Regions from separate parts of the Paenibacillus sp. 2KB_20 genome, predicted to be linked through region 3. Evidence: riboswitches for the same ligand, from Rfam matches in the RefSeq annotation. Region 3 holds a riboswitch; each other region holds the start of a gene.

Region 1 (7,490 bases), on a different contig from region 3:
AAGTCCGCAACCTTAGCCTCAGTTGCTTTACCAACGTCTTTACTATTTAAGAATTGGTCAATATCTCGATTAATATTTTTCGGAGATTGATCAACCCAAGTAAGTTCATTTCCAGCTGGATTCGTGTATTTCGTTTTATTTCCTTCCTTAACTACGTCTCCAATGGTCTCATCTTGTTCCGTCCCCTCATCGGCTTTATCCTTATTCGGTGGCGAATCGTCATCCGACTTCTTGGGATCGTCATCTGGCTTCTTGGGACCGTTATCTGGCTTCTTGGGGTCGTCCTGATGCTTACCCGGGCCGTCATGCTTCGGAGGTTTCGGTTTAACCGGGACGTCGATATTTGGCTTCCGGGAACCAAGCTTATCCAGAAGCTTGCTCACATAATCGCGTCCTTTTTTACCAGCCCAGCTTAGCGCTTTGCCGAATGGAATTCGGCTTAATATAATGCCTGCAGCCACGGAAAGCGCATTTTCGGGAGTCATCAACTTCTTCGGATCGCGGATATAACCGGCAATCTCATGTCCGCTCCCGGCGATTCCCATCCCTGTCATTGCGATGCCAAAAGCCGGCCAGAATCCGACGAATAGCAGTGACAAGGCAAGAGCTCCAAGAAGGATCGCGCCCTGTTCATACCAATCCAGCCGATCCCACCAATCTTGCAGCGAGTCGAACATACAGGCGAAACATGCCGTTTCTCCACCGCTCGCATGTGTCCCGATACCTGCGAACAGACCGGCCACGAGCAGAATTATAGCGAACCCGGTTAACGCCTGGCAAAGAGCTTTTACCCGAGCATCGATAGGTTCCTGTCTACTGGCTGCTTCTTCATTTCCATAAAGCAAATGAAATCCAAGCTCCCTGCGCTCCCGGTAAAATCCGAGCCAATAGATGAATTTTCCCCGGTCCAGACAAAAAGAGCGGGTCATATTCCACAGCTCGGTAAACGGATTAAGCAGCGGCTCGTTCGGTAGCGACGGCAGACGGTTTCGTATTTTGTTCAGCGACCAGTAGTCGGCAAAAATCGATGCGGCGAGCATCAGCAGGAAGGTCGGCTGAGTTTTATAACCGCTGCCGGTCCAATCATGAAGTTGGAGCACCCAACCCGGCAGCTGATGCTGACCGTTATATGCCGCGTGATCCAGGATGGCCCACAGCAATATGATTACCGGGAACAGAAAAACCCATTTCGTCAGTTTTGTCCGCAGCCGATAGGCTATTCCGCACGCAAGCGCGATCATGGCGGTATGCACAGGATGACCGACGGTCATCAGCGTCGGAAAGACACTTTCTTCGAAACGCCCAGGAAACAACGAGAACAAATCCCAATGGATCGTTTCGCCGCCCAGCCATGTAAAGCTGTAGCCGAACTTTTCCTCAAGCGGGCCGGAACTTAGCCATCTTCGGGAGAGCTCTTCCATCAGTTGGAAGCCAACGCCAGTCGCCGCGCCGATGAGCGTGTAATCGCTTAAAGTCAAAGCGGAAGCTCGACGCGAGAACAACAGAAATATGCCTAGCGGAAGGAGCTTCCAAAATTCTTCCAAAATTGGCGTGATCACGGCAATGGACCAGGTGTCAGATGTGCTTCCGCCGAAAAGCACGTGGAGAGCATTGACCGTAAGCGTCGTAAAAGGTACGACAAGAAAAACGCCCGCCAGAACAAACAGCACAATCTGCTTCCACGGTATCGTTTTGCTTCGGCATAGAAACCAAAATTGCAGGAGTACATAAAACGACCATAAATATTGAACCATCATGGTACGCGATTCTTTAACGAAAAACAAGCTTAAAACAAACAGGATTAGCGACAACCAGGAAAATATCGTATACGCCGTTTTAATAAACGGATATTTCTCAATCCAGGACCGGCCAGTTCGATAGATAGACTCCAGGAAATCCCGAATTCCGGTTCGGATGGACCAGATCGAATTCATAACGGTCGCCTCCTTTGAAAGCGGCTTCGTGCGAGCAGGACGTCTCCCTTGATGTCGGTCCGGCCACGAGTAATGATAAGAACTCATAAAAACATGGTCACTGATCGATCGCAGCGGAGTTTTTTTGAGTTTCTCCGCAAATTATCTATAGTCTGTTTTTTACAAGATATTAGTAGTATAGTCATTCTAGTAAAATGTGGCAAAAGGCGCTAGTCTCAAATCTGATGGATATTTTCAACAATATCCCGGGAAACGAAGTTTGATTATCGAGGGTGGCTTACTTTTGTTCCCCATGAAATTCCCCATGAAAAATCCCCTCCAAGTAAACGGATGTGCTCTTTCTTCGCACTGTCTACTTGAAGGGGATTATATCCATTGTACGGCTGCCTGATTTTTTAAATATGAACGGCATCCGCCTTCTATGTCGTCAAAAGTATGGGGAATGCTTGATTTTGATGGGACCGACCGCTTCGATCTTGCTCTGGCATCCCAGACGATATCCTTCTTCGATCTCCTCAGGATCCAAGCGTTGTTCTTCGGCCAGATTGGGCTCGGACAAATACTCGATTCCCTCCGCCACCATGCAGCGGCAGCGCGCACAAGTTCCTCTTTTGCAAAAAGAGTTCCAGTCCACGTCATTCCGTTCGGCCAGATCAAGCACCGTCATGCCAAGAACAGGCGCCACACTGCGGCGAACCTCGCGACCTGTTAGTTCAATGATCCGATCCGGTACGGCTTCGATCTCTTCCGGGATGGACGAGTTGTTGTCTTCGCTATTCCTACCCTTTTTGTTTTTCCAGAATTTAAACACGCGCGTTATCCCCCTATGCATGTAATCATCAGGTTATGTATAAAATCCTTCATTTATTATACCGGAAAGTTTAAAAAATCAACATGCTTACTCTTATCTATTCTATGACATTGACATCATGGAATTGGAACCCTATGAAAATTTTGCTATACTAGCGTATGCTAGACCTAATTCCATATTCTATGAAATCATTCTATTATTTAATGGATCGGAGGAAATACCAAAGCATGCTGCATAAACAAATAGGAAAAACAGCTGTCGCTGCCGTTCTTGCCTTATCCTTGCTCGGCACCGCACCCCATGTTGGTCAGGTATATGCTGAGCCTGCCATATCGGTAAAGCTGGATGATGTTACGCTAACCTTCGATGCGGCTCCGCGGGTAGACAAAGGGGTCACCTACGTTCCATTCCGGACGGTCGGTGAAGCGCTGAGCATTCAAATCACCTGGAATAGCAAGACGCAAACCGTAAAGGCCATCGGCAGTGTGAAAGGCCAATCGACTGAAGTGTTACTTCAGGTGGGAAGCACGACAGCAACGGTCAATGGAAAACAAGTGAAGCTTGCGGCCCCGCCGGTTCAACGGGAAGGCCGTGTACTGATCCCGCTTAGCTCGTTCAGCAGCCACTTCGGTGTCGATGTGGGCTGGAATCAGGCAACTCGCACGGTCTCCCTTGTATCGCCGCAGCGCGAGATGCATTTGAGAGCCTTCTATGCATTGCAATCTTTCCAAGAACGGGATCTTGTTGCATCTATGAATTCAGTCGCCTTTGGATGGAGCCGCATCGATCGTGAAGGTCAGTTCACGCTTCAAGGCGACGAGTACCGCCTGCCCGCTGCGGCCGGTGACGTTACGCCGCAATCGATGGTAGCAGATGCTACGGACCAGAAGATTAAACCATACCTCATGGTCTATGCCTTAGATGGAAACGGCGAATTAACCAAAGTACTGAGCGACAGCAGCCTGCGCCAAAAGTCCATTGAAGGCATCACATCCGCGGTAACGGAGAACGGCTTCGGCGGCGTTGTACTTGATTTTGAAGGGCTCGGTTTTAAACTGGATGTCGTAAACCAGCAGAAGCTGCTCAATGATTATGTCAAGCAATTAAAGGCAGCATTGCCGCATGACATTGCTCTGTCCTTAGCGGTGCCGCCATTGAACAGCGCCTATAAAGGTTACGATTACAAAGCGCTGGCCTCCATCGCCGATGATCTCATCGTTATGGCTTATCAGTACAATCCGGTCGGAACCAAATCTCAGGTACCCGAACCAAACAGCCTGGTGGACCAAGCGATCCAGTTGGCACTCCAAGCAGGTGTCCCGAAGCAGAAGCTTTTGCTTGGCATCAGCTTAAGCAGCGAAACAGCCACTTCCGTGGACGATAAGCTCGGTTTGGCCAAACGCTATGATCTGAAAGGCGCTGCTTTCTGGCGTCTTGGCTTGTTCCGTCTCTATAATAACGGGATGGAAGCAGCTGTGAATGCCTCTGTTGTTAAGGAGTAACCGAACAACCCCTGTGGGGATTGACAGACTTATAGTAAGAAAAACTTCTATCGACGCTACTTTCACAGATGACAGACCGCAGTTAGTAGACGTTTTTCTTGCGATATCAGGAAGTCACAAGCTTCGAAGTTTATACTTTCTGATATCTAAAAAAAAGAAAGCCTGACAAGGACAACCCTTTGTCAGGCTTTCTGGTTATGTATTGAACCCTAAACTGCAATGTAATCCAATTAGCTTGCGCTTCCTACCAGTCTCGCATAATTTTCTTGACTCAACACACGACGTGCCGTGACATAACGTGGCTCGTAATATGAATCGCTAAGCTTGCTGATTCTGACTCCCTTGCTGCTGGAAGCATGCGCAAATTGTCCGTCACCAATGTAAACGCCTGCATGAGAAATTCCGCTGCCGCTTGTATTGAAGAATACCAAATCTCCAACCCGCAGATCTTCGCGATCCACATGTTCACCGGCTTGAGCCTGGCTTTGGGAAGTGCGTGGAAGATCCATATCAAAATTTCTAAACATGTACAGAATAAATCCGGAGCAATCAAACCCGCTAGTGGTCGTTCCGCCCCATTTGTATGGAGTTCCTACCAATTGCTTCACTTGATACTGAAAATTCGGTTGTTGATCAGCAAATGCTGATACGGCACCGGAAGAAAAAATAATTGCAGACCCTAGCAAAGTGATGACAAACTTCTTCAAAATATGTTCTCTCCTTCGATGCCTACGGAGTTAGCTAAGGGTTCGGTTGAAGGTTCCCTATACTCTCTATACAAGAGTAATTCACCCAAGACGGTTCCCCCGTTTTCCAAACGAAATTCGGCAAAATTCATTAACGTTTTGTAACCTTCTCTTAATATAGTATACAAGCAAGGATGCTGTCAATCATATCCTAAAAATCTATCGTTTTATGTTTGGAGCTGTCGTAAAGATGGTTAATTCCGGCCGACTATTTTTTAACCATCTTCACACAGTCATGACAATTATGTAACTCTGCTTTCCTTCTCGAACTGCTTTTTTTAATAATCTAGCAACTTTTTACAAACCTATGCGTTTACATAATCAGTAATGAAATTAAAGAGGTGATCGATCACTTATGAGACAAATCACGATGGCTGAAGCTTTGGCAGTCCGGGCAGCAATCAACCGTCTCTTGAATCAATTGATGTCGGAACGCTTGAACAACAGCAGCACAATCATTGAAAAAGGGGAAACGGCGGAATATCCTGCACGCAGTGTGGATGCCATTACGGAAGAAATCGAAGCCGCCGCCGCGGATTACAGAAAGCTGGATTTGCTGATGGCAATCTCCAATACAACGCAAACCATTAGCTGGAACGGCTCCGACATGACCATCATGGAAGCGATCGAGCTGGCCAAACAGATCCGCAGCGATATCGGACAACTTGCTCATCTCGGCTCCCGCAAGAAGCTGGAGCGGCAGAGCAGCCGTGGCAGCGGAGATGGTGCCGTAACGCTGTTCAACGTCGCTTTATATGATCCGGAAGCTTATCAGGCGCAAGCGCGGAAGAAGGAACGCGAAGTAACCAAGCTCTCTTCACTGATTGAACATGCCAATCATACGTCCATGATTACGTTTGACGCATCCAAGTACATGGAATAGCGGCAGCCGCCGGCTCCAAGCCTGCAGGTCATCCCACGTGCGGGTTTGGAGCCGGCGGTTTCCGCCGGCATCGCGGGAAAGTGTGAGCAACCGCTTATTGTTTGTCGGATACAAACAAACCTAACCAGGAAACCAAAAACTCGCCTCCAGTGAAAACGGATGACGGCTTACGGTTCACGCCTATCACTTGTCACATGTTACGGACTTATAACGAAAAAAATGATCGCTCCGTTTCCCGCTCTCTATGAATAATTGGAAAGCCGCCCCCTGAAGGGCGGCTTTTGTCTAATTCGCTTAAGCTCGGTTAACATGAAACTACGTCGCCGATCCGAACGCTTTTTATCTAACCTCTATTCCATCCTTTATTCTATCCGTAACGTTCTCTTTACACCTATGCTACTGGAACAAGGCCGCAGCTCCAACCAGACCAACATCGTCCCGAAGTCCTGCAGGAACGATCTCGTACGTGCCTAAATAGGATGGCATGACCAGCTTATCTGTCATTTCCCGCAGCTGCGGAAATAAAAGATCGCCCGCTCTGCTTACTCCCCCTCCAATCACGATGCGATCGGGGTTGAAGCTGTGAATGACGTTAACCAGTCCTAGCGCCATATAATAGATGGCTCGATCGATGACCTCTACTGCGACGGGGTCATGAAGACGTTTAGCCTCGAAAACATGTTTAGCGTTCACTCCCGCCTCGGCTGCGGCCAGTTCAGAAATTACGCTGGGCTGGGTGAGCATCCGCTGGGATGCTGCCTGGCCGATGGCCGTTCCTGAAGCAAATACCTCCCAGCAGCCGTGGCTCCCGCAATTGCACTGCGGACCGTTCGGATCAATGATATGATGTCCCAGTTCCCCAGCAAATGAACTGCTGCCCAGGAACAGCTTCCCATCCAGCACGATCCCTGAGCCGATGCCGGTGCTTAGCGTCACGTACACCATGTTCGTCGACCCTCTTCCGGCACCTCTTACATACTCTCCCCATGCGGCTGCATTGGCATCATTCAGCACCTGTACTTCCGTATGCAGATCACGTTCCATCCAGGCTTTGAGGGGGACATTCGTCCATTCCGGCAGATTCGTACCATGAATGACAATCCCCTCCCTACTGTTAACTGTTCCGGGTGAAGCCATCCCTACGCCTCGAAGAGGGTGGCCGTCCGACACACTGCGGATCATGTTCGTAATTCTCGCGACCACTTCTTCAGCCGTACGCGCACCCGCTGTCTCCATTTGCTCCCGGTTCAGCAGCTGTCCTTCGGAATCAAAGAGCGCTGCCGCGATCTTCGTACCCCCAAGGTCAACGCCAACCACAAATTCTTGCTGTTTATTCCATACGGTTTGCAATTTTTGTTCACCTGTTTCCGATAGGTTTGCTACTTCTATTGATGTATGCTCTCAGCCAGCGATCGCAGCTCGACCGGATCGATGGGCTTCAGCCCTGATCGACCGTACCGAACAGCTGAGCCGAAATGGACCTCGCTCACACCGGTCCGGTCGATAAAATCGTGTATGATTTCCCACTTCAGACCATTGCCGGCCAATATTTTAAGTTCACTGCCTGCCGTTTGTTCTACAAGCTCCCGAATTCTCGGGATGGCCTGCGGTGCA
Region 2 (7,490 bases), on a different contig from region 3:
TGTCTGTGGTCGTAACGAGTGGAAGTCGGGAACCACGAAGCTAATGATGACGGCGGATAACGAATATGCTGCCTCCATGACCTGGAAGGATGATCGGACGTTGAAGTTGACCATCCGGCTGACGGAGACGCCATTCTACTTAACTACGGAATGCACCTTCGGTGAGGAAAGCATTCATCTTGCATACTGGATGAATCAATCGTTCGAGGGCAAGGTGGTCCGGGAGATTAAGGGCAAGGTTAAGGCATAGAGCCAGTAAAATAAGCAGCGGCACATAAAAAACCTCTCCATCGTCATGGAGAGGCTTTTTTGCATGCCGTAATCAGAATCGCTCTGATACCGTCTTCGCCTGCGTGAACAGGAGCAGGTAATCAAGCCCGCCGGCTTTGGAATCGGTCCCGGACATATTGAAGCCGCCGAATGGGTGGGTGCCCACCAAGGCACCGGTGCATTTCCGGTTCAAATACAGGTTGCCGACATGGAAATCGCGCCGCGCCTGCTCTAGATGAGCGCGGTTGTTCGAGATCACCGCGCCAGTCAGCCCGTAGTCGGTGTTGTTGGCGATTTGGATCGCTTCGTCGAAGGAGGCGGCCTTCGTGAAGGCCACCACCGGGCCGAAGATCTCCTCTTGGGAAATACGGGCGGTGCTGGCCACGTCCGCGAAGATCGTCGGCTGGATGAAATACCCCTCCGGATCGCCCGGAAATCCGCCGAGTACCAGCGTGCCTTCGCCTTTCCCGATTTCGATATAGTCCAGAATTTTACGGTAGGCCTTATCGTCGATGACAGGCCCTACCTGCACCGCGGCGTGTAACGGACTGCCGATAACCAGCTTCTTGGAGCGGTCGATAACCTTCTGCAGCACGGTATCATAGACGTCCTCATGCACGATGGCCCTGGAGCAGGCGGAGCATTTCTGGCCGGAGAAACCGAATGCGGAGGCGGTGATCGCGTCTGCCGCGAGGTCCAGATCGGCCTCACTGTCTACGATAATGGCGTCTTTTCCGCCCATTTCGGCGATGACGCGTTTGATCCATTGTTGTCCGGGCTGTGTCTTGGCCGCGCGTTCCTGAATCCGCAGTCCGACGTCGCGGGATCCCGTAAAGCTGATGAACCTGGTCAGCGGATGATCCACCAGATAGTCGCCCACTTCCTGGCCCGGTCCCGGCAGGAAGTTAACAACGCCCGGAGGCAGGCTGACTTCTTCCAGTAGCTCCACGAATTTGGCGGCAATGACCGGCGTGGTGCTCGCCGGTTTCAGCACAACGGTGTTGCCCGAGACGATGGCCGCCGTGGTCATGCCTGCCATAATCGCGAGCGGAAAGTTCCACGGCGGAATGACGATGCCGACGCCGAGTGGAATGTAATAGAGATGATTTTCTTCCTCCTCATGAACCGTTAGCGGCTGGGGCGCGCTTAGGCGCTGCATTTCGCGTGCATAGAATTCCATGAAATCGATCGCTTCGGCCGTATCCGCATCCGCTTCGGCACGCGTTTTTCCAGCTTCCAGCGTCATCAGTGCGGAGAATTCAAACTTGCGTCGCCGCATGATTGCTGCAGCCTTATACAAATATCGTGCCCGTTCGCTCGGCGCGGTGTGTTTCCACGTCTCAAAAGTCCGTGCGGCTGTCTGAATGGCTTGTTCCGCAAGTTCGGTATCGGCTTGGGATAAAATGCCGATGACCTGACGTTTACGGGACGGATTGACCGACTTTAGGGTACGCTCCGTATGGATTTGGGCACCGCCGATAACCAGAGGGTACGTCTTGCCGAGTTCGGCTTCGACCGCGGATAGCGCAGCATCGTATAACTTGTTGTTCAACTCGTTTTTGAAGTCCAGAAATGGTTCATTCCGAAAAGGTACTCGCATGGGAGGCCCCTCCTTAACATGATATGATTCGGAGCTTTAGGTTTATGGTCCAGCTGCTGAATGCGTCATGGTGGGGTGTTTAGAATCTCTTGGTGAAAAGCTCGATGTTTAGATATGTATGTCTTTCTGCATGCCGTCATGATTTTTGCATATGAGTTAAGATAGAGTGCATTTTGGTTTGCCTTTTGCAAAGGGGGAGCTCGCATGGACGGAACCGAACTTTACCGTAAAGTGATCCTGACGGTGTCCGGTAATAAATTCGTGAAGTGGTTGTCGATCAAGTATGGCCGAAAACTGGCGGGCAGATTCATAGCCGGCGATACCTTGGACGAGGCGCTGGATGAAATTGAGAGGCTGAATGAGAAGGGCATTCTCGTCACGCTCGATCATTTGGGGGAGGGTATCACGACGCTGGACGAAGCGGCCGGGTACCGGGAGGAGTATTTAAAGCTTGTAGAAGGGATTGCCAAGCGGGGAGTGAAATCGAACGTTTCGCTGAAGCCGACGCAGATGGGCATGGCACTGGACCCCGAGAAGGCTTACGAGAATATCAAGCTGGTGGCGAAAAAGGCGAAAGAGCACCGCAACTTCGTTCGTCTGGATATGGAGGATTCGCCGTATACCCAGGCGACGATAGATATGACGCTGCGGCTCCATAAGGAGGGGCTGACCAATGTGGGGACCGTGATGCAGGCCTACTTGTTCCGTACGGAGGAGGACGTCAAGAATTTAATCAATGCCGGTGTTAATCTGCGGCTCGTGAAGGGGGCGTACAAAGAGCCGGGAACGATCGCTTTTCAGCAGAAGCGGGAGGTCATTGACAACTATAAGAAATTGATCAAAATGCATTTTGATCAGGGTGCCTACGTTGCGATTGCTTCGCATGATGACAACATCATCGACTGGGTGAAGGTGTTTGCCGAGCAGAGCCACATAGACAAACAGGAATTTGAGTTTCAGATGCTGTACGGGCTGCGGATGAACGATCAGGCAGCGCTTGCACAGGACGGCTACCGCATTCGGTGTTATATGCCCTACGGAACGATGTGGTACCCGTATTTTACGCGGCGGCTGGCGGAGAAGCCGGCCAACCTGATGATGGTGCTCAAAAATATGTTCAAGTGAGCGGGGGAAAACAATCAATTGAAAGTGAAGCGAGGACGGTAGCTCTCTAGCTACTGTCCTAGAAGAAATAATACGCCTCCGAGCAGTCCATCAGGAAGGAACGCTCCAGCGGCAAGCTGCCTAACCGCTTACGGGTGATGTGCTGTTGCCGATTGGTCTCCAGATCGGCGAGCGCCGATACGGCGAGCTGCATCCGGGCGGATCCCCACTGGTGCTGCTTCTGGGCATAGCGAACGGCCTCGGTCACGGACATGCCTTTCAGCCTCGTAAAGACGGCTGCCCAGCGGACTAGATCCGTGAATTCCCTGTTGCTTGGCAGCGCATATTCGGCATAACCGGCCGCGTCTTTGCAGCTGATTTTGAACAAACCGCAGTTCCAATCTCGTTTGCTCCAGGGGATAAAGCGTTCAGCCGAGCCCTGGTCGAAACGCAATATCTCCATATGGCGGATGGGCTCTACACTTAATGCGGGAACTTCGGTTTCGATAACGGATGTCAGTGCATCCTCGATGAATTTCGTCATGATCTACGCTCCTTTATAGGAATGTTATATGCACGGTAAAAAGGCCTGGTGAGCAGAGATCCCCCGCTCTCCAGGCCTTTTTGTCGTTAGAGGCCCTGCTCCATTGGCGATTTTGGTTCCCCCGTCTCCCCATCTGTGGGGAGCTCAGCGTATAACGAATGTTTCGAATAGATGGATGAATCATACGCCGGAGGAAACTAAAAGTAAATGATCATATGGGACGGATATATTCCGAAAATCGATGAAAACCGTGTAAGAAAACGTGTACATTCAGTCGTGTCATCGATTATCATGGCAAAATCTCGGTATCTCGATAGATTGCGATAAATACAAGAAAACAAGAGAAATACATAGTATAGAGTAGTATTCGAGAGATAATGAAGCGATACTGGTCAGTTCCTGTTCGACATAACGCCACATGTGTTTTTGCTCACATTTACTTCCTGCAGGGCCAGACGTATGATACGAACTATGAATTGACGGACATCAGCGACAGGCAAACGGGCAGCCGTTCCATGAAGGCCTACAGACAGTGTGAGAGCTCAGTTGGGCTCTTTTATGGATCGAATCTCGGGCGAAGGCGCCATGGGTCTTCGCTGAAATTGCAGGATGATGCGACTCTCACCGCTCGAACCTGATGCTGTGTTGTTTTGCCGGACCTGGATGTTTAGTCAATGGCTAATAGAATAACATGCTACTCGTTTTCAATTTTCGCTGAGTCCTTGAATGGAAAAGGAACGGGGGAACCAGTCGGGAGATGAATCTATCTCTCAGGGGTGAATCCCATGGACAAGATAACGGTCTATGGGTAGGGCGACTCTCACGCCCGAATCCGTCAGCTAACCTCGTAAGCGTATCGAGAGAGGCAACGATTGTCGTGGACTTGGGCCACGGTGTATTTCACCGTGTCCTATTAAGGAGCCTGCGGGAAGAGTTCTTCTCTTTCCACAGGCTTCTTTGTTGTTGTCTTCTCTTTCCGAACTTAGGAGGAGAACAAAAGATGGAGAAATCGCAGGAGTTTATCCTGGTATCCGCACCGAACAAGGCCGGGGAAGAATTTATCCGCCAGCTGATCTTTAAGCGCATTTCGTTTGTGGCCATAGCCAACAACCGGGTTGAACAGGAGAGGCTGCATGAGCTGGGCTGCACCAACATGATACTAATCGATACAAGGGACGAGCAAACCTGGATCATTCCCGAGTTTCCCGTCAGCAAGGTGTTTCTGTTCGAGAGCAGCTTGAATCTATGCTGCCGCTATTTACGGATTTGCCGGACCTGGACCACAGAGTCGATTTATGTGATTACCCATTCCAGCAATCCGCGATTGATATACAAAGGGCTGGGTGCCGATGTGGTGCTTCATACGAACCATCACCAGGTATCCTTCCTGATTTTGTCCATTGTCAGCTAAGGTCTTGGCTGATATCACAACGAGGTTTTAGGAGGTTATATTCATGCAGGATTTATATATGGTGCTCATATTGGGAGGAACCTACGGACTGTTCATGCTGTTCATGTCTTGGTGTGGGCGCGTGGTTTCTGAACCGGAGGCGGATTAACCATGATGATCATTTTGGTATGCACGCTCTTTATTTTTCTGTACTTGATTTATGCGCTGATTCACCCTGAAAAATTCTAGGGAGACAGCTGAAGGAGGAAGGCATTCGCCATGGGCATTTTACAAATTGCCATCGTTATACTCGTTCTGGTGCTGCTGGTAAAGCCGCTTGGAACTTATCTATATCAGGTGTTTCGCAATGAAGGCAATGGAACGGACAGATGGTTCTCCTGGGCGGAGAAACCGCTCTTCACACTGATTGGTTTGAAAGAACGCAAGGGAATGACGTGGAAAGGTTATGCCATCAGCTTTGTGATGACGAATATCGTGCTGGTCGCGTCTGGGTATTTGATTCTGCGGTTGCAGAGAGTACTACCCTTCAACCCGAATGGCATCGATAATATGGAATCGACCTTGTCGTTCTCTACGATCATCAGCTTTATGACCAATACGAATCTTCAGCATTACAGCGGGGAGTCGGGGTTATCCTATATGGCCCAGATGGCTGTCATTACGATGATGATGTTCACGTCTGCGGCAACCGGGCTCTGCGTGGCGATTGCTTTTATCCGGGCGGTGACTAGCAAGGGCTCAACCGTCGGTAATTTTTTTGAGGACTTCGTCAAAGCTCACACCCGGGTGTTCATCCCGGCTGCGTTCATCATTGCAATGGTACTGGTTGCGCTGCAGGTGCCGCAGACCTTGAAGCCTACGCTCAGCGTCACGACGCTGGAAGGTAGCGAGCAGCAAATAGCCGTAGGGCCAGTAGCTGCGCTTGAATCGATCAAGCATCTGGGCACCAACGGCGGCGGGTTTATGGGAGTGAACTCGGCACATCCGTTCGAGAACCCGTCCCCGCTGACCAATGTCATCGAAATCCTGTCCATGTGGAGTCTCGGGGCGGCACTTCCGTATACGTTCGGTTTATTCGCCAAGAGCCGCAAACAGGGCTGGATTATTTTCTCGGTGATGATGACCTTGTTTATCGCTTTCCTGTCGCTGAACTATGCCGCTGAAACCAATGGCAATCCGGCGCTGAACCGCTTGGGCATCGATGCCTCGCAAGGCAGCATGGAGGGCAAGGAGGTCCGGTTCGGGGTTGCTCAATCTTCTCTGTTCACGACGGTGACGACCGCGGCCACAACCGGGTCGGTCAACAACATGCATGATACACTCACGCCGCTTGGAGGGATTACGCCGCTGTCCCTGATGATGCTGAACTCTGTTTTTGGCGGAAAGGGCGTTGGGCTGATGAATATGCTTATGTACGCGATATTGGCGGTGTTCCTGGCCGGTCTTATGGTTGGTCGAACCCCCGAATTTCTAGGCAGAAAAATCGAGGCGCGGGAGATGAAGCTGATTGCGATTGTTATCCTGGTGCATCCATTTATCATCCTGGCTCCGACCGCCCTTGCGCTGATGACAGATGCAGGGCAGGCAGGCATTACCAATGCGGGCTTTCATGGCATCTCGCAAGTATTGTACGAATACACGTCTTCCGCTGCCAATAACGGTTCCGGATTTGAGGGTCTGTCAGATAACACGCCGTTCTGGAACATTACAACAGGACTGGTCATGCTCTTCGGCCGTTACATTTCGATGATTGCCCTGTTGGCGGTGGGCGGCTCGCTGATGCGGAAGCAATGGGTTCCCGAGACGCTTGGGACGTTCCGGACAGATAATAAGCTGTTTGCCGGCATTCTCATTGCAGTGGTTCTGATTATCGGTGCATTGACCTTCCTGCCTGTACTTGTGCTTGGTCCGATTGCTGAGCATCTGACGATCCGTTAATAGAAAAGGTGGCCTATTACCATGAATAATACGAGAAAAAAAGTGATGTCCAAAGAGATGGTTCGTCAGGCGCTCAAGGAGAGCTTCACGAAGCTGAACCCCGTCCTGATGATGAGAAATCCGGTCATGTTTGTGGTGGAGGCCGGCACCCTGGTTGTTTTGCTGATGACGTTATTTCCGTCCTATTTCGGGACAGAGGGCAGTATCGGATTTAATCTGACGGTGTTTGTGATTTTGCTGTTGACGCTGCTGTTCGCTAACTTCGCAGAGGCGCTTGCCGAAGGACGCGGCAAGGCGCAGGCCGACTCCCTTAAGCAATCCAAGCAGGAAATGACGGCTCATAAAGTGATGGAGAACGGAGGGGTACAATCCGTACCATCCACGGATCTTCGCAAAGGAGATATCGTGATCGTTACGCAGGGCGAGATGATTCCCGGGGACGGGGAGGTCATTGCGGGCCTTGCGTCCGTTGACGAATCGGCGATTACCGGCGAGTCCGCGCCCGTCATTAAAGAAGCCGGCGGCGATTTCAGTTCGGTTACCGGGGGTACCCGGGTTGTCAGCGATACGATCAAAATCCGGATTACGAGCGATCCGGGGGAATCGTTTATCGACCGAATGAT
Region 3 (7,490 bases):
GTAAAGCCGGATCCACGCCAGCCCAAGTTGGCATGATCCCCGTTGAGGAGATCGATCAAGTCAGCTTAAGCGCACACCGTATCAACAGCAATACCTATGTCGTTAACTTGTCCAATTATTACGGCGAACCTCATATTCATGAGGGAAGATACCGGGTGCTCATTCAGGACAACAAAATCCTGAAGCTATCCAAAACTAATCATTCCAATTTTGCCGGAATAAACTACAAACCGGACCAACTCAGTTTCCAAGGCAATATTGCCATGATGAACGGCAGTACGCTTGAGCTGGTTCATCCGACAGGCAAAACGGTCAAATCTTATGACCTGGCCGCGCTCACGGGAGTAGAGGATAGTTTTATCGTAGAAGCGATCGAACAGGACTTCCTGCTCGTCCGACCCTACACGAAGGCGACCCTATATATCGTTCATCCGACAGGCAAGACAGCGAAGCTTATCTATCCTGAACTTCTAGATGAGGAAACCATCAAGGTCATTGAGGAAATGCCGCCGAACGAGGTGGGCTTCATTGGTGACGGTTTAACGTATATCGGATATGCCGGTGGCAAGCTGACGTTCCAATACAATAATCCGTTTCTCGGTCAAAAAGAAAAACGGACCTACACCCTTCCATTCTAACCATATGCAATGACAAAAAGACCGGCGGGATTCGTTCACGAATCCAACCGGTCTTTCCACTTTAGCATCTAGAATAATCACTTTTATTTATGGTATCATGCCTCGATTCGAAGGGCTTCCTTGAATTCCTCTGGTGATGCATTCCACCATTCCTCGTTACGTGAAATCAGCAGCTCACGCAGTGCTTTCTTCTCGACGTCGCCAATGCCATCCAGAATGATCTTGCGCTTCATCGCCGCATCCATTTTATTCACATGATCGGCGAGGATCTTCCAGCCGCGGCGGGCCTCCTGGTCGATCCACATTTCACAGGCGGTCATGCCTGCATAATGCTGTCCTTCAGCGGTACGGTCTACAGCCACCCACACGATCCATACCTGGCGTCCATTCGGCACTTCATCCCGGTTCATGCTGAAACGGATACCCTTCTCCACCTTACTCTTCGCGTGCATGGCTCCAATATCCACTCGGGCCTCGCCATTGTCGATAATGACAGGCGACAGACTGTTCAGATCGATGGAGCCTGATCCAAACCCTTTATGCTTACTCTTACTATTAATAATATTCAAAGCAATCGGTTTCTTCGCACCCTGCTTCTGCTCTTCATTCTCCACTGCTGCCGACCTCCTATATCAGAGCCGATTCCTTACGTATCAGCTGCTAAATTGATAACCTTTGTCCCAATAATTTTATTTTAACTAATAATCCCCCAAAAGCAAACATATACATGCACTAGATGCTTGTCAACGGGAGGTTGTTCGATATGGTCCCACCACGTGCTAAAGTCTTTCTATCATCCCTGCTTGCCATAGGTTTGCTTGCAGGATCGATGCCGATATTTCTGAATCCAGGGTCCTCAGCGTCTGCTCTTGCCCCAAATGCGGGCAAGCCCTCCGTCTCTGCTGTGGAGAAGGCCCCTCTCTCACCGCCTAAGGTGCAGCCTAATATTCCTGCTCCGGCCTTAAGCGACCGACTAGTGGAATATCATATGGATGTTCGGTACGAGCCTGAGGAGAACAAGCTTAAGGGCAAACAGACGCTCACTTGGACTCATCCAGGCAAAAAAAGCGTAAACGAGCTGTACTTTCATCTGTACCCCAATGCATTTGCTTCCAATGATACGACTTTTATGAAGGAATCGGGTGGCCGGCTTCGTTCCGATCCCATGCCAGACGACGGATTCGGCTCCATGACGATTACCAGCGTGAAAACAACCGAAGGTCTGGCCCTGACCCATCGCCTTCAATTTGTCCAACCTGACGACGGTAACATCAAGGATCACAGCCTTGTCAAGCTCCGATTGCCTAAACCCATCAAGAGCGGCGAGAGTGTCACCATTCACTTGGAGTTTGAGGTCGAGCTCCCCAAAATATTTGCTCGCATGGGTACCACCGAGAATTTTATTATGGCGGGGCAATGGTTTCCTAAAATTTCGGTCTATGAACCGGCTGGTCTTCGCGGAAGAACAGAGGAAGGCTGGAATCTTCATCAATACCATGGCAACTCCGAATTCTATTCTAACTTCGGCATTTACAGCGTTCGCATCAGAGTACCCGAAAATTACATTGTTGCTGCGACTGGATTCCCTACCAAGCCTGCCCAAAAAATTAACGGGGAAAAAATTTATCAGTTCTATGCGGATGATGTGCATGATTTTGCCTGGTCGGCATCGCCGAACTTTGTCACGGCAGAAGAAGCATTCTCCGCACCAGGCGTACCGGGCGTCCGCATCAAGCTGTATCTCGATCCAGCCCATAAAGACTTAAAGGAGCGTTACTTTGATGCCGCCAAGTCGGCACTCGCTTCGTTTGGAAAATGGTACGGAACCTATCCGTATTCCACGTTGTCCATCGTCGTTCCGCCAGAATCGGGCAACGGTGCAGGCGGCATGGAATACCCGACGCTGGTCACGGCCTTCGGGGCCAAAAACGATTCGCCGGGGTATGAGCTGGAGCGGACCGTCATTCATGAAATTGCCCATCAATATTTTTACGGAATGATCGCAAGTAACGAATTTGAGGAAGCGTGGCTGGACGAAGCCTTCGCAACCTATGCAGAAGAACGAGTGATGGAAAAAGAATACGGGATTACCTCCAATACGGCGGCTCAGGGAGCATCCATCACTTCCCCTGCACCGCTGAAGATGGAATCCTGGAAATACAGCTCGCACGAAAACTACGCACTGAATGTTTACACGAGGGGCAAGCTGGTGCTGCAAGGCATCGAACGGCAGGTCGGTCCGCGGATGATGGAGAAGATTCTTCATACGTACGCCCAGAAATACCGCTTCAAGCACCCGACCACGTCCGACTTCCAGAAAGTTGTAGAGCAAGTAAGCAAAACGTCCTGGCAGCCGTATTTTGACCAATATGTATATGGAAGCCAGATGGCGGACGTTGCCATCGACGTGATCAAAACCAAAAATAAAGGCACGGCGGAACATCCTCGGTATGAATCTACGGTCAAGATAACGAGCAAGGACGGGGATATAACCGATGTGCCAATCGTGTTCGCCTTTGAGGACGGCAAAACGGTGGAGCGAACTTGGAGCGGCAAGGACCGAAAAGTTACTTACACCCTGGAGTACAGCACTCCGCTCGCCTGGGCCATGGTTGATCCGAAATATTCCATCGTCCTAGAGAATAAACACATCAATAACTATATGAAGGCAGGAATGGATCCGAAGGTGGTTACACGCTGGAATCTCAGTATTACCAAGCTTGTGGAGACGCTGTTCGGCAGCCTGTCATGGTGAGGGGGGAGCACATGAAAAGTTACGCAGGCCAAGGGTGGATCAGTGTTAAAGACCAGCTATACGTCTCGATTCTGCTCTTCTTATACCGTTTGCTGTGGGGATACTGCCTGTACCGACTCGTAAAATCGGCAGTCGTTCCCCTTCTTATGCGATATCCGGATTCTGCCCCTAACGAGCTCAGCCGTCTTTTATTCTTCTACGAGGGCGAGATGAGCCTATCCCTGAGCAGCACGGTCCACACCTACGCATGGCTTCTGGCCGGTTTGCTCTTGATCAGGATGATCTTCACCCCGCTCATTCGGGCCGGCATCTTCTACAACCTTCACCAGGAAGCTAAGGGCGAGCGCGGTTTATTCTTCTTCATTGGCATGCGGAAACTGTGGAAACCCGTAACGCTATTCTATCTGATAGAGCTCATTCTCACCTTTGCGCCCGGTTACTGGATTCTGCCCAAAATCCTTCCGATTCTGCTGAATGGGATTCAAGAGCCTGTTCTGCTGCTTCATGCACTGCCCTATGCAGCTGGGTGGTTCTTGTACGCCTATCTGATCCGCCTGTTATTGCTCTATATGCAATTCGGGCGCACTGGGGGGTTCGGTATGATCAGCTCTATTCTGGCACTCTTCCGCCGCTTGGGCACGGCAGTGCTGTTGTCCATCACCATCGGCGGATCAGCCTGTGTCATTCTGTTGCTCCTGAGCTCGGCTTCGCTCTTCTGGGCCGGGTTGATCGGCTTAATTATTCAGCAGGCCTCTTATTTCCTGAATGGACTATTCCAAATTTGGGTAATTTCCACCCAATATCATTTGTGGAGAGATTCCTCCTCACAGCATTCCTAATCGTTACAATTCGTTACCCTGAAATGGTGAATCATGCTCGCGAATAAGCTGTAATCCGAAGTGACACGTTTTTATCTCGAGCTTGATTTTACAAAGAATAAGCATTCATTTATCCTCTATATTACAAATTTCTGAGCGCCAAATTACAAAAAAACCTGTTTCCCCAAGATGGGGACAGGTTTTTTTGTTTAAAAATGATCTTTCCTCGTTTGCCAAATTGTTAATACTCTGCTAAAATAACGAATATGTTAGTAACAACTTTGTCATCTTTACTGTAACTTTTTTGTTGGAACGATGTAAATTCGTTAACTATGTTGGAACGTCAGACGTCAATGAATGGGTTCATCAACATTTTAAGGAGCCGAATTCCCATAACGATATGGGAAGCGGGGGATCCGTTTTGGGTGAATTGATCTCGCAAGAGAGGGATCATAGGGGACCTTTCAACCGAACCCTTAAGCTAACCTCGCAGGCAATGGAAGGAGCTTTTTGTTTTGAAAAAGAAGTTAACGGCTGTTTCTCTCGGCCTCGCACTCGCACTCACATTAGGGACCGGAAGCGCTTTCGCCGATTCCAAATTAAATACAGCAATCAAACCAGCCATTGGTGTCTCTTATAAAACGGGTGGAACCACAACGAATGGTTTTGACTGCTCCGGATTCACCAGCTATGTTTACAAGAAGCTTGGCCTTAGCCTGCCGCGAACGTCTGCAGCTCAATACAAAGTAGGAACGGCAGTATCCAAGAGCAACCTGAAAGCTGGCGATCTCGTGTTCTTCAACACATCCGGTAGAGGTATCTCTCATGTGGGTATTTATGTTGGGAGCGGCAAATTTGCTCATTCCTCATCTTCGCGTGGTGTCATGATCAGTCCGCTAAGCCAGAGCTATTACGCCAACCGATATGTAGGCGCTAAGAGAATTATGAGTCAGAATACGTACAAATCTGTAGCTGTGAACTACAATTAATGTTGGAACTTTATTGATTTACTCTTATAAGAAGCCCTGGGTTTATGAGATTGTGCCGATCTCATCCAGCGGCTTTTTTCTTTTGTTGATTGTGTGTATACCTTTATAACGTTTAAGACAACGAAAAAGTTTCCACTTTTCAAAAAAAAATGAATGCAGATATTGAAATGACTTCGTTTGGTTATTCCATCCTCAATATCCTCTTATTCTTTATATACCCTTCTCTCTCTTCATTAAACACCGTTTTGGAAAAATATTGATTTTATCTGACGCTTCGACAGCTAATGCGATTGAAAAATAGCAAAATCCATCAAGAAATAATTGCCAATCCCGCTTACTGTCTGATAGAATGGACGCAGTAACAACTTTGTCATTAATGTAAGTGCTTTAATACATAGATTGCTATGCCTCGCGGCAGCGAAAAGGAGCTTTCCATGCTGAAGAAAACATTATCAACAGCAGCCCTTAGTATCACACTGCTATTCACTTTGGGCGTTGGCAACGTGTTTGCTGATAGTGCGCTGGATCAGGAAATCGATAAGGTGCTAGGTACACGATACAGCTACGGCGGTACGACCACGAGCGGATTTGACTGTTCCGGCTTCACCATGTATGTATATGCCAAACTCGGTTTGAAGCTCCCGCATCAATCCGGCTCTCAATTCGACATGGGGACAAGCGTGTCCCGTAAGGATCTGCGCGCTGGCGATTTGGTGTTCTTCAACACATCGGGCCAGGGCATCTCCCACGTCGGCATTTATGTCGGCGATGACAAATTTGCCCATGCCTCGACCAACCGCGGCGTGGTTATCAACCGCCTTGCAGAGGAGTACTATGATCAGCGATACGTGGGTGCAAAGCGTATCATGAGCGATGATACGTATGAAGAGTCGGCTGGTGAATCATCCTAAGCTTTAGAGGCTAATCATCCCTATACATACCGCTTGCCCGTTAAAGGAGCCCTTACCTCTCTTTGACGGGCTTTTTGATGCGACTTGGATGTTCGGAAAAGGGTTATCATTCATATATATGATAGGAGGACTTCACCAATGGATGCAACACCGATTTCATTTCACACCGTAGTCATGCGTGAAGAGCACGCAAAGGAAATATGCGCCTGGACCTATCCTCCTCCCTATAATATCTATGGCTTTCTTCCCTGGGAGCAGATGAAAGGACTTGAGGTCGAGTTTGGCGATCCCGACATTCGCCAGAGGCAGTACATCTCGATTCTGGATGAACGGGAGGCCCTGTGGGGATTTGCCCAGCTGTTTCCGATGCACGAGGTGACACGAATCGGACTTGGCATGCGGCCTGATTGGTGCGGGCGCGGAATGGGTAAACGGTTTATGGAGGCAATTGTTCGGGAAGCCAGGCGGAGGCGGCCTGTAGACGAAATCGACCTTGAGGTGTTGACCTGGAATGAGCGCGCGATCCGCACGTATCAAAAGGCAGGCTTTCATGTCACCGATACGTATGAGCGACTTACACCAACGGGAAATGCCCTTTTCCACTGTATGGTGTATGAGCCGCCGGCGAATGAGGAATAGTAATCTTTGTCTATATGAAAAAGCACAATTTTGTGTACTTTTTATGAAGCCACGCCGGATAGTTGCTTTTTTTGTCACAACTGGCTATGCTGTCTATGGATGTTGGTTTATAATGGAGACAAGTGCAAGAGTGCAGTATACATAGAAGGGACGATATGACGATGCAAAAATGGATCATGAGCGGATTGTTCTTCGTCGCATGTGCGTTGGCTATCGCGCTGATGTTTACGCTCCCAGGTAAGGAACAGGTGGCTCAGGAAGAGAAGCCGACCATGCCGGAAGTGACTCTCGATGCTGCCGCAGCGGAAGCCACAATGAAAGCAAGCTGTATTAGCTGTCACGGCGACCAACTTCAAGGCGGCGCTGGGCCGGCTTTGAATCAAGTAGGCGGACACATGGATGCGGACGCAATCTTCAACGTTGTAACCAAAGGTCGTAAGGGAATGCCTTCCTTTAAAGATCAACTTAAGCCTGAAGAAATCGCAAACATCGCGCTATACCTTGCTGAGAAAAAATAAATCAGCTTATACGCAAAACACGCTTGCACCTGGAGTTCTTCCGGCGCAAGCGTGTTTTTATATATTCGGGATCTCTGAGGGGACTAACCGTCCCCCCTCCTATTGTGCCGCCTTGCCATCCTTCGAACGACTCTTCTCATAGGCTTCGTTAAACTGCTGCGCTTCCTTAATATCCACAGCCGTAATGCCACCGTCGTCCCAAGAGGTGAGACGAAGTGTAAC
Region 4 (7,490 bases), on a different contig from region 3:
GTGACATACGGCTTCTCTTTTTTTGTTGGATTGAAACGGTAAATCGCATACGCAACAAGCGCAGGAAGCACCATGTAGAAAGCACCAATCAGCAAGTTGGTGGTGTCCTTGAGCAAGATCAGGCTAATACCCATCAAGATGCTATTAAAGATGACATGGGAGAACATGGCCGCCAAATACCCATATTTCAAAAAGATGTAGCTGAACAGCAAGCCGATGATAACCAGTTCAATGGGCCGGGAAATTACAGGGTATATCGGATAAAGCGTATGCCCGAGCGCCCAGATGAGCGAGGTAATCAAACTGGCAACGAAAGTATTGCGGACGATCTTTTTCACCATTTTGATTCCGAACAGTCGATAGACGGCCTCTTCGGATATGCCGGCCAGCCAGGCCATCAGCGGAAACAGCCAAGGATAGAGCATGTTGTAAGGCGACTGTGTGGCATCCGTGGTGGACCATGTATTTAAGGTTAGGCCCAGAACGATAAAGATAATGGATTGGACCCCAAGCAGGATGAAAGCCCACATATATCCCAGCTTCATGCTGTCCAGTACATAATGACCGTATCCGGGTTCTTTGGCGCGCGGCCATGGATTGAGCCCGTCTTCTTTTTGCCATAGTCCGTTGCCCCCGACAAGGGAGAAATAGAGCAGGGCGGAGAATATGAGCGAATAGACCGCATAGAAAATCATCATCCCGAATATACCGGTTTGCGACATCCCCTCGGATTTGAAAACGGGAATCAGATTATACGTATTTAGCATCTGAATGATAAACAGCAGCACCGCTAGGAACAGGCCGCGCTTAAACGACGTATAGGCTCTGGTCTTTACGCTGTACACAATGGCAAGAATGCCAAGGATGAGGGTGAACAGGCCATACCCTGCGAGTGTCAGCAGCGTTGCATCCTGAGTCTGCTTGTTGACATAGGCGGAATGGGCGAACGGGACTGAGAAGGATGGCTCATAGGAGCGTAATTTCCCATGTTCGAAGGTGAAACGGTGCTCCAATCGGGAATCGCCAATCTTGGATTCCGGGTCCACATATCGGAGCCGGGGTTCCCCTTCCCGTGTAACCAGCTCAAGGCGCGACAGGTCATAGCCCGCTCGCTGGAGCCAAGGCTCCGCGAGCGCTTGCTTCTCGGCTAATGACATGCCGTCCTCGACGACAAGCAGCATCTGCCTTTGTACATCGCCCTTGTTCAGCTCAATCCGGTCATAGCTGGAGCGGGCGTAATCGTACGAGAAGCCGACGATGCCTGAATTTTGCATGTGCACGTCCACATTGAGGGCATTGCCTCCCGGCTCGCTGAAGCGAACGCGGTATACGTCATAGGGATATTTGGCTTCATAGGTTTTGTTGTATTCCGAAAGTTTCTTTTCCTTCGCCAGATATCCGTAAAGTTCCGATTTGGATTGATATGTAACCAATGTGTCATCCGTTTTTGCAGCCGTAAACTGCAAATGCTCCTGAGCAAAGCTTGAAGCCGCTTGCCGAGCCTGCTCCTTGGATATGATATTCGGAGATGCCATCTCGGTAGAATCCGGATTCGTCGACGGAAACACCTGAAATAATAGGAACAGAATCAGGCCGACTGCGGCAGGCGCGATGAGCTGTTTGAGATTGGGCTTCAGCTTCAAGGGCTCTCTTGCACGATTCATGAAATTCCTCCTCTAGGAAAGTTGATACTCCCACTGGTATTCGATATGCCTGATTAAGTACGCATAGAGTCAATATAACATAGTTATGAAAGTCATAAGCAGCTTATCCCAATATCCGGAATAATGAAACAAATCGATGAAAATGAATGAAAGGTTTCGAAAACGTTAGAGAACCCTATGCTTGTATTCTTGAATATGCCCAATTCGCGCTCTTTTAAAGATTTTTTGGGTGAAAAACGGCATTGGGTTACGTACCAGATTGCGTTATAATCACATCATGCTTCAAGGAACCGAATATTCCAGCCGAATTTCGTACTGAAAATGGGGGAACCATGTAATTGGGGTGAATTTCATTATTCCTAGAATAATGAATAGGGCGACCTGTGGAAATGCCCGAATCCGTCAGCTAACCTCGTAGGCTGCAGCACAGGAACCAGACCGTAAAGGGCACTGCGTTTTCCAGTGTCTTTTTTTCTTGATTTTTTTTAAGAAGGTGACCGATTGAACTCTAAATTTAACTGGCTCAGGTTGTCTCCACCGCAGATTCTCGTGCTTGGTTTTGCGGCTATTATCTTCATCGGGACGGCGCTGTTAATGCTGCCGATTTCCACAAGTACAGGTGAACCGCTTGAATTTATCGATGCCTTGTTCACTTCGACATCGGCAACATGTGTAACGGGTCTGGTTGTGGTGGATACAGGAACGACATTCAGTTCCTTCGGCCAAGTCGTGATTATGCTGCTGATTCAGATCGGCGGGCTCGGATTCATGACGATGGCTACTTTATTTGCCTTGGCTCTGAAAAGACGCATATCGCTCAAGGATCGTCTCATTCTGCAAGAAGCGATGAATCAGTCCTCGATGGAAGGAATCGTAAGGCTGATTCGCAGAGTGTTGTTGTACTCCCTCATCATCGAGGCCTGTGGTGCCATCATTCTATCGATCCGCTGGGCGTTTGATATGCCGATCGGCCAGGCGATTTATTATGGCGTTTTTCATGCAGTCACGATGTTTAACAACGCCGGTTTTGATTTGTTTGGTGATTTTCGGAGTTTGACTGGGTATGTCTACGATCCTGTAGTCAACATAGTCGTGATGTTTTTGATTGTCTCAGGTGGGATTGGTTTTATCGTATTATCCGATCTGATTGATTTCCGAAAACAGCGGAGACTTTCCTTGCACTCCAAAGTGGTGCTCACCATGACGGCTACCTTGCTGCTGGTTGGATTTATCGTCATTCTTATATTTGAATTCACCAATCCGAGGACGCTCGGCTCTCTGAATTGGGGCGGAAAATTCTTCGGTGCGTTATTCCAGTCCGTAACGCCGCGTACAGCTGGCGCGAATACTATAGATATTACGGGGCTTCGACAGGCCACGCAATTTTTTATCGTGATTCTGATGTTTATCGGAGCATCCCCAGGGTCAACCGGTGGCGGTATCAAAACAACAACCTTCACCATTATGGTGGGGGCGGTTATCGCCATGATGCGCGGGCGTGAAGACATCGTCATGTTCCGTTATCGCCTGGCCCAGGAGCGGGTGCTGAAGGCACTGACCATTGCATTACTGGCACTGCTGCTCGTTCTAATCGTATCGATGATTCTGTCAACGACAGAGGAAGGGAGCTTCCTGGAGATCCTATTCGAAACGACATCCGCCTTCGGTACGGTGGGTCTCTCCATGGGTTTAACGCCTGAACTGACGGGATTCGGGAAGATTTTGATCAGTATTACGATGTTTGCAGGGCGATTGGGGCCTTTGACGCTTGCTTATGCACTGGGGCCAAAAAAGGGTAAAGAATTATATCGTCATCCGGAAGGCAAAATGATTATTGGATAAGGAGTACAGGAGAGACATGAAACCAAAGCAATTTGCAATCATCGGTTTGGGACGATTTGGCGCCAGCCTGGCGCTTGAACTGATGGAACAGGGATATGAGGTGCTCGGCATCGACCGCAGTGAAGAGGTTGTCGAGGATATGAGCGAGCTGCTGACGCACACGGTGGTGGCGGATGCTACGGACGAAGAGGTGCTTAAATCGCTCGGTATCCGTAACTTCGACTGCGGGATTGTGGCGATCGGGAACGATATTCAGATGAGCATCTTATCCGCCATCTTGTTAAAAGAGCTTGGTGTCGCCATGGTCGTTGCCAAGGCGATTTCGGTGCTGCACGGCCGGGCGCTGGAGAAGCTGGGCGTGGACCGGGTGATCTTTCCGGAAAGGGATATGGGGATCCGGGTAGCTCACCAGCTTGTCACGCCCAACCTGCTCGACTATATCGAATTATCCAAGGACTATCTGATTGTGGAGATGACGGTCACGGACTGCATGGACGGAAAAACGCTTAGCGAGCTCAATACGAGGGTTCGCTACGGTGTCAGCGTGGTGGCCCTGAATAAACAATCCGGCATCATCGTAGCGCCAACAGCCATGGATGTGGTGAACTCCGGCGACATTATGGTCGTTATCGGCTCCAATGATAATGTGGATCTCTTTGAGTCTGAGGTCGTGAATATGCTCGAAAAATAAATAAAGAAGAAAAAAACCTGACGACCCTATATACCGTCAGGTTTTCTTCGTTTTATCCTCCTCCAGCTTACGGAACAGGATTTCCGTTTCGTCAATCCAGCGGCTGGCTGCCTTGCTCAGCTCCGAGGCTTGGCCGTAGATCAGCGAAGTTGTTCGCCGGGTTTCAATGAGTGCCGGAATATGAATGTCGACAAGCCCGTTATCGGACAACAGCTGCGGTCTCAGATAGGATTTGGGCAGAAGCGCGGCTGCCTTGCAGGTCGGGATGAGCCTGACGATCGCTTCGAAGGAATCGATCTCCATCCGAATATCCGGCATAATGCCCCAGCGGTGGAACAGGTCATCCGTCAACTTGCGGTACCAAGTGCCGGTTGAGAAAATGATCATCGGCAAGCCTTGAAGCTGCTCGATGCCGACATCCTCGATCTCCGCCAGCGGGTGTGAAGACGGGATGACAAGCTCCAGATGGTCATCAAACAGCGGAATACAGTTTAAGCCGGGCTGGTTGATGGAGGAGGCGACAATGCCGACATCGACCCGTTTATCTCTTACATAAGAAACGATTTCATGGGTCTTGCCGGTGATCAGCTTGATTTCGGCCGCGGGATGACGCTCCATGAATGCGTTAACGAGCGGGGGCAAGGTGGTCTGCAGTGTGGTTAGGCTGGCCCCCAGGTTGATCGAGATCTGATCCCCCTCCCGGTAATGGGCCAACGTCTGCATGAATTTGATCTGCTGCTGGCGCTGCTCCAGGGCAAAGGTGTACACAATCTGTCCGATGGAGGTAAGCTCCAGCCGTTTGCCGCGGCGGTTAAACAGCTGCAGCCCGAGCTGGTCCTCCAGCTTGGCTATTTTCCTGGACAGGGCTGGCTGTGACAAGTTAAGCAGCTTGGAGGCTTGGTTTATGCTGGATTGCTCTACAACGACGGCGAACATGTCCAGTTCTTCAAACATGGAATTCCTCCTATATAAAATAGACATATGTGCAAAACATTGCTTATGCGTATAGATTATAACGATTAATAATTATATTGCAATTCCATTATAAGAAAAAAAGGAGTAACATGAAACATGACACAAGTTGTTCACACGATTGCCGAAATAGGCAGCTTTTTGTCGTTGCAACGGTTTTAGGACAGGGTAAGTGTAATTGTTCTGGAAATAGGAAAGATTGAAAATGAAAACGCTGCACATTGGAAAGGGGAACGTCGACTGATGAAAGGGTATTATTCCAGAAAGCTGCATTCTTTGCTCGGTGTCATACCGCTTGGAGCATTTTTGCTCAGCCATATGATTTCCAACTATAAGGCTTTCGAGGGTGGAAAGGAAGGCTTTGCAAGCGCGGTCCATTTTTTGAACAGCATGCCGCTGATATTTTTCCTCGAGCTGTTCCTGATCTGGCTGCCACTGCTATATCACGGTGTCTACGGGTTATACATTGCTTACCAGGCAAATAACAACGTGGGCAATTTCAACTATGAACGGAACATCCGTTTCACCGTCCAACGGATCACCGGCGTTATTACGTTCGTTTTTGTTATCTGGCATATGTACGATACGCGTTTCCAAATCATGATCGGCAAAATCACGCATGACGATTTGGGCGCGACCATGCATGGCATCATGAACAATCCGATTCTGTTTACTCTGTACGTCATCGGCGTTGTGTCGGCAGTCTTCCACTTCACAAACGGCCTGTGGGCGTTCCTCGTTAGCTGGGGCATCACCGTCGGTCCGCGCGCGCAGAAGGTATCCACATACATCTGCATGGGCTTGTTCGTATTGATGAGCGTGTTGTTCGTTCTGGCTATGACAGCATTCCGCAGTTCCGAATTCGAGGCGGCGACAGCAATGATCGATGTAGTTAAGACAGTCTTAAGTTAAGGGGAGTGAACGAAAAATGGCATCTAATATTATTGTAGTGGGTGGCGGCCTCGCCGGGCTGATGGCAACCATCAAAGCGGCAGAAGCAGGAGCTCACGTTCATCTATTCTCACTTGTACCTGTTAAACGCTCTCACTCCGTGTGCGCGCAAGGCGGCATCAATGGAGCCGTGAATACGAAAGGTGAGGGTGACTCTCCTTGGGAGCACTTTGACGATACGGTATACGGCGGCGACTTCCTTGCGAATCAGCCTCCGGTCAAAGCGATGTGTGAAGCGGCTCCGGGCATTATCCACTTGATGGACCGCATGGGCGTTATGTTTAACCGTACGCCGGAAGGTCTGCTCGATTTCCGCCGTTTCGGCGGAACGAAGCGTCACCGGACGGCATTCGCCGGCGCAACGACCGGACAGCAACTGCTCTATGCGCTTGACGAGCAGGTTCGCCGCTGGGAAACTGCGGGTCTTGTGACCAAGTACGAGAACTGGGAGTTCCTGAATGCGATCATCGACGACGAAGGCGTATGCCGCGGTATCGCTGCCCAGGATCTGCGCTCGATGGAGATTAAGGCGTTCAAAGCTGAAGCCGTTATACTCGCAAGCGGTGGTCCTGGTATTATTTTCGGAAAAACGACCAACTCGGTGATCAACACGGGAACAGCGGCCAGTGCCGTTTATCAGCAAGGCGTGCATTATGCGAACGGCGAGTTTATCCAGATTCACCCGACAGCCATTCCAGGCGATGACAAGCTCCGCTTGATGTCGGAATCGGCACGTGGTGAAGGCGGACGGATCTGGACCTATAAAGACGGCAAGCCGTGGTATTTCCTCGAAGAGAAATACCCTGCTTACGGAAACCTGGTGCCGCGTGACATTGCTACGCGTGAAATCTTCTCCGTCTGCGTCGATATGGGACTTGGCATCAATGGCGAGAACATGGTCTACCTGGACCTCTCCCATAAAGATCCGAAAGAGCTGGACGTAAAGCTTGGCGGTATCATCGAGATCTATGAGAAATTCATGGGCGACGATCCGCGTAAAATCCCGATGAAGATCTTCCCGGCAGTCCATTATTCCATGGGCGGCATGTGGGTCGATTACAACCAAATGACGAACATTCCCGGGCTGTTTGCAGCCGGAGAATGCGAGTATCAATATCACGGTGCGAACCGTTTGGGAGCGAACTCCCTGGTCTCCGCCATTTACGGCGGTATGGTGGCCGGACCGAAAGCGATTGAATATGTCAAAGGCTTGAAGAAGTCCGCTGAGGATGTTTCCTCCACCGTATTTGACCGCGTAGCGAAAGAGCAAACGACCAAGTATGAAGGCCTGCTCAAGATGGAAGGAACCGAGAATGCTTATGTGATCCATAAAGAGCTCGGCGAATGGATGACCAACAACATGACGGTGG

What was found. Region 3 has a riboswitch for cyclic di-AMP ahead of AB4124_RS32810 (C40 family peptidase). Riboswitches for the same ligand answer to the same signal wherever they lie in the genome.
Region 1: another riboswitch for cyclic di-AMP. It lies ahead of AB4124_RS21645 (C40 family peptidase); the one in region 3 lies ahead of AB4124_RS32810 (C40 family peptidase).
Region 2: another riboswitch for cyclic di-AMP. It lies ahead of AB4124_RS07385 (hypothetical protein); the one in region 3 lies ahead of AB4124_RS32810 (C40 family peptidase).
Region 4: another riboswitch for cyclic di-AMP. It lies ahead of AB4124_RS05270 (TrkH family potassium uptake protein); the one in region 3 lies ahead of AB4124_RS32810 (C40 family peptidase).

Annotation. Positions count from the first base shown of each region.
Region 1 covers NZ_JBFRHH010000007.1:581,954-589,443, reverse strand. The annotation lists gene AB4124_RS21660 (PrsW family intramembrane metalloprotease) at 1-1,934, opposite strand, end outside; gene AB4124_RS21655 (2Fe-2S iron-sulfur cluster-binding protein) at 2,362-2,745, opposite strand; gene AB4124_RS21650 (stalk domain-containing protein) at 2,973-4,247, shown strand; gene AB4124_RS21645 (C40 family peptidase) at 4,478-4,954, opposite strand; cyclic di-AMP (ydaO/yuaA leader) riboswitch at 4,958-5,087, opposite strand; gene AB4124_RS21640 (hypothetical protein) at 5,349-5,876, shown strand; gene AB4124_RS21635 (ROK family protein) at 6,273-7,226, opposite strand; gene AB4124_RS21630 (copper homeostasis protein CutC) at 7,262-7,490, opposite strand, start outside.
Region 2 covers NZ_JBFRHH010000002.1:344,340-351,829, reverse strand. The annotation lists gene AB4124_RS07405 (serine hydrolase domain-containing protein) at 1-250, shown strand, start outside; gene pruA (L-glutamate gamma-semialdehyde dehydrogenase) at 323-1,870, opposite strand; gene AB4124_RS07395 (proline dehydrogenase family protein) at 2,075-2,995, shown strand; gene AB4124_RS07390 (hypothetical protein) at 3,054-3,518, opposite strand; cyclic di-AMP (ydaO/yuaA leader) riboswitch at 4,221-4,388, shown strand; gene AB4124_RS07385 (hypothetical protein) at 4,519-4,929, shown strand; gene AB4124_RS07380 (potassium-transporting ATPase subunit F) at 5,080-5,157, shown strand; gene kdpA (potassium-transporting ATPase subunit KdpA) at 5,188-6,867, shown strand; gene kdpB (potassium-transporting ATPase subunit KdpB) at 6,889-7,490, shown strand, end outside.
Region 3 covers NZ_JBFRHH010000024.1:33,319-40,808, forward strand. The annotation lists gene AB4124_RS32790 (copper amine oxidase N-terminal domain-containing protein) at 1-638, shown strand, start outside; gene AB4124_RS32795 (YwhD family protein) at 734-1,252, opposite strand; gene AB4124_RS32800 (M1 family metallopeptidase) at 1,402-3,393, shown strand; gene AB4124_RS32805 (hypothetical protein) at 3,405-4,232, shown strand; cyclic di-AMP (ydaO/yuaA leader) riboswitch at 4,582-4,722, shown strand; gene AB4124_RS32810 (C40 family peptidase) at 4,727-5,200, shown strand; gene AB4124_RS32815 (C40 family peptidase) at 5,638-6,111, shown strand; gene AB4124_RS32820 (GNAT family N-acetyltransferase) at 6,250-6,750, shown strand; gene AB4124_RS32825 (c-type cytochrome) at 6,912-7,268, shown strand; gene AB4124_RS32830 (4a-hydroxytetrahydrobiopterin dehydratase) at 7,368-7,490, opposite strand, start outside.
Region 4 covers NZ_JBFRHH010000001.1:1,116,294-1,123,783, reverse strand. The annotation lists gene AB4124_RS05275 (CPBP family intramembrane glutamic endopeptidase) at 1-1,664, opposite strand, end outside; gene uvrC (excinuclease ABC subunit UvrC) at 1-4, shown strand, start outside; cyclic di-AMP (ydaO/yuaA leader) riboswitch at 1,956-2,100, shown strand; gene AB4124_RS05270 (TrkH family potassium uptake protein) at 2,166-3,506, shown strand; gene AB4124_RS05265 (potassium channel family protein) at 3,523-4,197, shown strand; gene AB4124_RS05260 (LysR family transcriptional regulator) at 4,234-5,151, opposite strand; gene AB4124_RS05255 (succinate dehydrogenase cytochrome b558 subunit) at 5,413-6,081, shown strand; gene sdhA (succinate dehydrogenase flavoprotein subunit) at 6,098-7,490, shown strand, end outside.